Regions from separate parts of the Rhizobium sp. B21/90 genome, predicted to be linked through region 2. Evidence: riboswitches for the same ligand, from Rfam matches in the RefSeq annotation. Region 2 holds a riboswitch; the other holds the start of a gene.
The links. Region 2 has a riboswitch for S-adenosylmethionine ahead of J5278_RS16760 (O-succinylhomoserine sulfhydrylase). Riboswitches for the same ligand answer to the same signal wherever they lie in the genome.
Positions count from the first base shown of each region.

Region 1: linked by a shared signal. The riboswitch ahead of metA (homoserine O-succinyltransferase) and the one ahead of J5278_RS16760 (O-succinylhomoserine sulfhydrylase) in region 2 are both predicted to bind S-adenosylmethionine.

Region 1 is NZ_CP072162.1:473,158-477,443, reverse strand. It holds gene J5278_RS02215 (ABC transporter ATP-binding protein/permease) at 1-1,634, opposite strand, end outside; SAM riboswitch at 1,873-1,953, shown strand; gene metA (homoserine O-succinyltransferase) at 2,000-2,923, shown strand; gene J5278_RS02205 (aldose epimerase family protein) at 3,030-4,055, shown strand; gene J5278_RS02200 (GntR family transcriptional regulator) at 4,145-4,286, shown strand, end outside.
Region 2 is NZ_CP072162.1:3,459,738-3,464,023, reverse strand. It holds gene J5278_RS16770 (Hsp33 family molecular chaperone) at 1-498, shown strand, start outside; gene apaG (Co2+/Mg2+ efflux protein ApaG) at 527-919, opposite strand; gene J5278_RS16760 (O-succinylhomoserine sulfhydrylase) at 1,121-2,305, opposite strand; SAM riboswitch at 2,352-2,430, opposite strand; gene J5278_RS16755 (2'-deoxycytidine 5'-triphosphate deaminase) at 2,539-3,630, shown strand; tRNA gene J5278_RS16750 (tRNA-Gly) at 3,697-3,770, shown strand; gene J5278_RS16745 (hypothetical protein) at 3,839-4,286, opposite strand, start outside.

The DNA.
Region 1 (4,286 bases), 800 kb from region 2:
TCCAGGCCTTCGAGCGTTTCGTCGAGGATCAGCCAGCGCGGCTTGGCGAGCAGGGCATGGGCAAAACCGACGGCCTTCTGTTCGTCGGTATCGAGCATACGATCCCAGCGGGCGTTCGTATCGAGCTTGCCTTTCAGCCTGCCGAGACCGGCTTTTTCAATCGCCATTTCGAGGTCGGAATCCGGGTAGGCATCGCGTGCCTCGGGGAAGGTCATGGCCTCGCGCAGCGTTCCGCTCGGCACATAGGCGGTGTGCGGCATGAACAGCATGTCTTCCGGCGGCGGCAGGTCGATCTCGCCCTTGCCGCAATGCCATTCGCCGGCAAGCGCCTGGAACAACAGCTTGCGGTTCACGCCGTGATCGCCGTTGATCATGATGTGCTCGCCGGCGGTGATCGTCACCGTGCCCTCGCGGATCCGGAAACCGTTCTCGACGATCTCGTCGGACATCTTGGTGGAGACTTCGAGATCCTTCAGCACCATCATGCCAGGCGCGGCGCGGGCGACGTCGATCATGTTGGGCAGGTGGTCCTCGATATCCATCTCGACCACCGCCTCGCGAAAATCGGTAACGCGCATCAGCGTCGCGCGCCACTCGGCGATCGGCCCGAAATTGGCGACATACCAGCGCAGCGCCGTGTTCACCTGGTTGAAAGCGCCAACCACCATCATCAACTGGCCGATGCTGAGGCCGCCCGAGAAGTAGGCTGGCGCCGCCACCAGGATTGGAATGACCAGCACCATCCAGCCGTAGCTCGCAGATACCCAGGTAAGGTTGGTGTTGGCGATGGCCAGCTTGCGGATAACGCCGAGCACCGAGGAAATATCGCCGTTGATGCGGCGACGCTCGTTTTCCTGTCCGCCGGCAATGGTGATCGACGGCATGTACTCGTTGGCGTGCATCAGCGCGAAACGCAGTTCGGCCTCCTTGGAGTAGCGGTCGGCATTGAGCCGCACCAGCTTGCCGCCGACGAACTGGCTGAGGAAAGAAGCCGAGGCCGCATAGATAATCGCCGCCCACACCATGTATCCCGGAATGGAAAAGCTGCTGCCGCGAAAATGGAATATGAAGCCGCTCGACAGCTCCCAGAGCACGCCGATGAAGCTGATCAGCAGGATCGTCGATTGGACGAGGCCGATCGCAAGGCCCGTGGTGCTTTCTGCAAGGTTGCGGGCATCCTCGTGGAGCCGCTGGTCCGGATTGACGCCGATCAGACCAGACGATGCCAGCCGTAAGGCCCGCTTGCCCTTCAGCCACTGGTCGACCAGGTCGCGCGCCAGGCCCTCGCGCATGTAGAGCGCCGCCATCTGGTTCAGCCAGGCCTGGATGACGTTGAGGACTAGCAGGGTGCCGGCGATCATGCCGAAGACACCAAGCTGCTTCACGAATTCGTTGAGGTCGCGTCGCGCCAGCGAATCGTAGAACGGCGCATTCCATTCGTTCAGGAGAACCTGCACATAAGCTGTCACGAGAATGATGACGAACAGCGACACCACGAGCGATATGAGCCTGACGCGCACTGGCGAATGCCAGAACGCCGAAAGCATCATCCTCAACCTGTACAGCACACTCAAGTCGTATCCGACGCGCGCATCGCCCTGGACGCTGGGCTTCTCTGTAGTATCAACGGCCATTAAAAAATCCTGATCCTCATCCCTCAGATAGTCATGGCCATCGCACATGTCCATCCATGCGAGCCCGAAGCGCGTAGCGCCAGCGATCCCTGGCCTGGAACCGCCCTCCTCGCCATCAGCTTGCGCTTCAAACCTTATGAAAGCCTTATACGCCCGAATGCCGCTGCAGGTTCACCACGCCGCGCCGCGCATTTACCAACCGGCGATTGATGTTGATTCGAAACCTGTCCAGCGCTATTTAACATCGCGTGGTGATTTGGCCGGCCGGCTTGCAGCCACGTTAAACAAGTCGCTAAATCAGGGCCGCATGCGGACCGGTAGCGATTCGTTTTTTCGCCGCCGGTTTAGTTGATCGAGTAACGCGCATGCCCATTAAGATCCCCGATACACTGCCCGCCTTCGATACCCTCGTCAAAGAGGGCGTGCGGGTGATGACAGAGACGATGGCCGTCCGTCAGGATATCCGTCCGCTGCAGATCGGGCTGCTCAACCTGATGCCCAACAAGATCAAGACCGAAATCCAGATGGCGCGCCTCGTAGGCGCCTCGCCGCTGCAGGTCGAGTTCTCGCTGATCCGCATCGGCGGGCACAAGGCGAAGAACACTTCCGAGGAGCATCTGCTGTCGTTCTACGAGACCTGGGAGGAGATCAGACATCGCAAGTTCGACGGCTTCATCATCACCGGTGCGCCGATCGAGTTGCTCGACTTCGAGGAAGTCACCTACTGGGACGAAATGCGCCAGATCCTCGACTGGACGACCACCAACGTTCATTCGACGCTGAACGTCTGCTGGGGTGCGATGGCGGCGATCTACCATTTTCACGGCGTGCCGAAGCATCTGCTGAAGGAAAAGGCGTTCGGTGTCTACCGGCACCAGAACCTGAACCCGTCCTCGGTCTATCTCAACGGCTTTTCCGACGACTTCGGCGTGCCCGTGTCGCGCTGGACCGAAGTCCGCCGCAAGGATGTCGAAACCGTCCCTGGCTTGGAAATCCTGATGGAATCGCCGGAAATGGGCATTTGCCTGGTGCATGAGAAGACGGCAAGGCGGCTCTACATGTTCAACCACGTCGAATACGATTCAACGTCGCTGGCAGACGAATATTTCCGGGACGTCGATGCCGGCATCCCGATCAAGATGCCGCACGACTATTTCCCGCACAACGATCCGTCCCTGACGCCGCCCAACCGCTGGCGCAGCCACGCTCATCTGTTCGTCGGCAACTGGATCAACGAGATCTACCAGACGACACCCTACGACATGGCCGACATCGGCTTGCAGAAATAGCCGCGTCGCCGGGACGCAGGACTGATTCCGCCGGCAGGCGGGTTGCGGATAGTGGCGAATGGAGGCAGGGTCGGCGCCTCGCACTAGAGACGAATGGGATGAGGACATGACGGACAGCACTTTGCAGCGCGAAGTTTTCGGCAAGACTGCGGCCGGCGAGACGGTACACCGCGTCAAGATCACGGGCGGCGGGCTGACTGCCCATGTCATCAGCTGGGGAGCAGTGATCCAGGATCTCCGACTTGAAAACCACACGCCGGCCCTGACGCTCGGCTTCGACAACTTCGAAAGCTACGAAAAGCACTCCGCCTATTTCGGCGCAACGCCCGGCCGCTGCGCCAACCGCATCGCCGACGGCAGGTTCACGCTCGACGGCAAGACGTACCAGCTGGACCTGAACGAGAACGGCGTAACCCATCTGCACGGCGGCTTCGACAATATCGCCCTGCGCAACTGGACGATCGTCGAGCATGCCGCCGACCGCGTCGTCCTCAAGATCGTCGATCCCGATGGCCGCAGCGGCTATCCCGGCAACTGCACGATCCAGGCGACCTACTGGGTCCACGGCAATGGCGAGCTGTCGGTAATCTACGAGACCACGACAGACCAGCCGACCATCGCCAATGTCTGCCAGCACGCCTACTTCAACCTCGATGGCCGCGACGATGCGCTCGACCACGACATCATGATCGCAGCCGACCACTACCTGCCGACCGATGCGCGGCAGATCCCGACCGGCGAGATCGCCCCCGTCGCCGGCACGCCCTTCGACCTGAGAGAAATGGGCCCGATAAAGCGCTTCGTCGACGGTGAACAGGTACTATACGACCACAATTTCTGTCTATCGCAGGAGCGCACGGCCAAGCGCGCCGTTGTTCTCGCCCGCAGCATCAATTCCGGCGTAACGCTCGAAGTGCGCACGACGGAACCGGGCGTCCAACTCTACGCCGGCTTCAAGCTCGACGTCCCAGTCCCCGGCATTGACGGCAAGATGATGGGTCCGTTCGCCGGTTTCTGCCTGGAGACGCAGATCTGGCCCGACGCCATCAACCAGCCGGGCTTTTCCTCCGCAGCGCTCCATCCCGGCGAAGTCCTGCGCCAGGAAACGGACTACATTTTCACGAAGAACTAAGCGCACGGCCTCCGCCGGTCGCAGGCTAAGCGACCGGCGCCCAAGAGATACCTTGCAAAGTGGTTCTACATAGGTTCTAATCCGAACCCATGGATAGAACCAGTTTGATTTCCGAACTGAACGGGCGCGGCTTGCGGGATGCGGCAGCGAGCGGGCCGCTTTACAGGCGTCTGGCAATGGCGCTGACCGGGCTTATTCAAGAAGGACTGTTGAAACCGGGCACTGCATTGC
Region 2 (4,286 bases):
TCGGAGCAGATCCCGACCCGCGTGCGCCTGGGTGCTGCCGAACTGTTCGACCGCGACGAGGCCGGCAAGCCGCGCCATCGCTGGCGGGCCGGCGGCGTCATTGCCCAGTTCCTGCCCGATGCACCGGAGCGCATGCGCCTGCCGGACCTGCATGGCGGCGACGGCGACGAGAACGCGGTCGACCACACCGACGACGATGCCTGGGCCGAGGCCCGTTCGCTGCTGGAAACGGTGGATGCCGACGAGCTGACCGATCCGCTGGTTGGCACCGAGCGGCTGCTTTACCGGCTGTTCCACGAACGCGGTGCGCGGGTCTACGCGCCTCAGGCGGTCTTCGATCGCTGCAGCTGCTCGCGCGACAAGATCAAGGGCGTGCTGCAGGGGTTCTCCGCCCAGGAAATGGCCGAGAGCGAGGAAGACGGGCTGATTTCGGTGACCTGCGAGTTCTGCTCGACCACCTACCGCTACGAGGCGGCCGAGATCCTGGCAAAGAGCTGAGTGATGCCGGCGCCGTCTTCGGACGGCGTCAGTTCAGCGTCCGCATCAGGCCCGGCGAATCCAGCGAGAAGGCGGGGATATCGACTTCGAACGTCTCGCCCTCGTCGTTCTCCATCGAGTAATGGCCGAACATCATGCCGGAGGGCGTGTCGAGCGGGCAGCCGGAGGAGTATTCGTAGGTGTCGCCCGGATTGAGCTGCGGCTGCTCTCCAACGACGCCGGGACCGGTGACTTCGTCGACCTGTCCGTTCTGGTCTGTGATGTGCCAGTAGCGCGTGATCAGCCGCACCGCAGTGGCCGAGTGGTTGGAAATGACGATCCGATAACCCCAGACATAGCGGCTGTCTTCCGGGTCGGATTGCTCCTCCAGATAGAACGGCTCGACGATCACTTCGATATCTCGTGTAAGGGCGCGGTACATCCCAGCCACCTTGAATGAATTTGGTTACGATATCCTATAGGCTTCAACCTCGGTCAAGGAAGCGAAGGTGAATATGTGCCCAAATGGGAAGGCTGATGCGGCCTTTTGAATATTAAGGGTAATATCTTCAGTTAATAGCTTTCGGCGCAATGCGCAGAAGGCGCTGCCCGCCTGGGCCGGGCAGCGTTGCAAGACATGCGATCAGGCCGATACCTTTGCCAGCGCCTGGGCAAAATCCTCGATCAGGTCGTCGGTGTCCTCGATGCCGGCCGAGAAGCGCACCGTGCCCGGCGAGATGCCGAGTTCGGCGCGAGCCTCGTCAGTGAGGTTCTTGTGGGTGGTGGTTGCCGGATGGGTGATCAGGCTCTTGGCATCGCCGAGATTGTTGGAGATCGTGATGATATCCAGCGCGTTCTGCAGCGCGAAGGCCGCCTCCTTGCCGCCCTTCAGCTCCAGGCAGACCAGCGTCGAGCCGCCGGTCATCTGCTTGGCAATGATATCGGCCTGCGGATGGTCCTTGCGACCGGGATAGATGACCTTGGCGACCTTGCTCTGGTCGGCGAGGAAGTCGGCGATACGGCTGGCATTTTCGGTCTGCTGCTTGACGCGCAGCGGCAGGGTCTCGATGCCCTTCAGCAGCGTCCAGGCGGTGAACGGCGACATGGCAGGGCCGGTGTGGCGGTAATAATCCTGCAGGTGCTCATCGACCCAGGCCTTGTCCGACAGGATGACGCCGCCGAGCGAGCGGCCCTGGCCGTCGATGTGCTTGGTGGCCGAGTAGACGACGATATGGGCACCGAGTTCCAACGGCTTCTGGAAAAGCGGTGTCGCAAAGACGTTGTCGACCACGACCTTGGCGCCGATCTGGTTGGCAAGCCTGGCGACGCCGGCAATGTCCACCACCTCGAGGGTTGGGTTTGTCGGGCTTTCCAGGAACAACACCTTGGTGTTCGGCCGGATGGCCTTTTCCCAGTTGGCGAGATCGCGACCGTCGACCAGCGTGCATTCGATGCCGTAGCGCGGCGCCAGCGTCTCGACGACCCAGCGGCAGGAGCCGAACAGCGCGCGGGCGGCCACGATATGGTCGCCGGCTTTCACCTGGCAGAGAATGGCGGCTGAAACGGCGGCCATGCCTGAAGCCGTCGAGCGTGCCTCCTCGGCACCTTCGAGCATGCACATGCGCTTTTCGAACATGTCGTTGGTCGGGCTGCCGTAGCGGGCGTAGATAAAGCCCTCGGTCTCGCCCTTGAAGCGGGCTTCGGCCGCTTCCGAGGTGTCGTAGACGAAGCCCTGTGTCAGATAGATTGCTTCGGATGTCTCGCCGAACTGCGAGCGCAGCGTGCCGCCGTGAACGAGTTGCGTTGCGGGGCGCCAAGTCTTGGTCATGCCATCACCACCTTCGTGATACAAAAAAACCGGTCGCACAAGCAGACCGGTTTTCAACCCGGTCTTTTTAGCTACTTATTTAACGTGGCTGCAAGCCGACCGGCCAAATCACCACGGGATAAGACTGCAATACTTCCGTTGGCCGCTTGCGTCAATTCCCTGCATTTGGTTTTGTCTGCGGCAAAACAAGGCCCGTATATGGTTTTGTCTGCGACAAGACAAGGATTGAGCAGATGGCTCGCGACACTGGAATCTTGGCGGATCGCGCCATTGCCGCCCTCTTCGAGGTCGGCCGGCTGAAGACGGAGAAGGATCTCGACTTCGATCAGATCCAACCGGCGAGCCTCGATCTCAGGCTCGGGGCCAAGGCCTTTCGCGTCCGCGCCAGCTTCATGCCTGGCCCAGCGAACCTCGTCTCCGACAAGCTCGACAGGCTCAGCCTTCACGTCATCGACCTGACCGAAAGCGCCGTCCTCGAGACCGGTTGCGTTTATATCGTGCCGCTGATGGAGCAACTTGACCTTCCCCAGGACATGTCGGCCTCGGCCAACCCGAAGAGCTCGACCGGCCGCCTCGACATCTTCACCCGCGTCATCACCGACTACGCCCAGGAGTTTGACAAGATACCGGCCGGTTATTCCGGCCCACTCTACCTCGAAATCTCGCCGCGTACCTTCCCGATCGTCGTGCGCCGCGGCTCGCGCCTGTCGCAGATCCGCTTCCGGATCGGCCATGCGATGCTGTCCGAGCCGGAACTGCTGGCGCTGCACGAGACCGAGACGCTGGTCGCCAGCAAGAAGCCGAACGTCACAGGCGGCGGCATTGCTCTGTCGATCGATCTCACCGGCGACCGGGACGGCCTGATCGGCTATCGCGGCAAGCACCACACGGCTGTCGTCGACGTCGACAAGAAGGCCCAGCACGACATCTTCGACTTCTGGGAACCGCTCTACAGCCGAGGCCGCACCGAACTCATCCTCGACCCGGACGAATTCTACATCCTCGTTTCGCGCGAGGCGGTGCATGTGCCGCCGGACTATGCCGCCGAGATGACCCCCTACGACCCGCTGGTCGGCGAATTCCGCGTCCACTATGCCGGCTTCTTCGATCCCGGCTTCGGCCATGCGCCGGCCGGCGGGCGCGGCAGCCGGGCGGTGCTCGAAGTCCGCAGCCACGAGGTGCCGTTCATCCTCGAGGACGGCCAGGTCGTCGGCCGCCTCGTCTACGAGCACATGCTGGAACTCCCGGCCAGCCTCTACGGCACCGGCGCCGGCTCCAACTATCAGGCGCAGGGCCTGAAACTCTCCAAGCATTTCCGCTTGTAACCAGCAATCCCGACCGGCCATTCCATCTTGACAGCCTGGCCGAACTGTTGGAAGGCTTCGCGCCGTGCGGGTGTAGCTCAATGGTAGAGCAGCAGCTTCCCAAGCTGAATACGAGGGTTCGATTCCCTTCACCCGCTCCAACTCCACGCTTCCATATAGTGATCGCCATTTAAGACGCCATATTTCTTCGGGCGGCATGGCAGAGCCATCAACCTTTGGCTTCTCCTACCTCCAGGGGCCGATCTCCAAATATTCGAGCTATCTTGTTGTTGAGAAATCGCGGGGTGCGAAGTTCATCCTCGGTGTGACCATGCGCCACGAGGTAGCGCCACCAATTGTTACAAAGGGATTGAAATGTATTTTGCGCTAACTTAGCGACATTGGTGCCGCTATGTACGTGCGAAAATTGCCAACCTGACGGGACATCTTCATTGCCTTCCACCCAATCAATTCGAACCTCTCCGCCTTGCCAATCCCGTGCCTCGTAACGTGAGTGCTTCGAAGTGTTTGCTATTGCGTCGCACATCGCTTGCTCAGGGATCATTTGATGAAGATTGGCCCAAAAGAGAGTGTCGGAGAATTCTTCCCTTTTATCTCTTGCCGCCCTCTTTTTTGCGCTTTGCACCCATTGGCCTAGGCTCCATGAAGCAATGCTT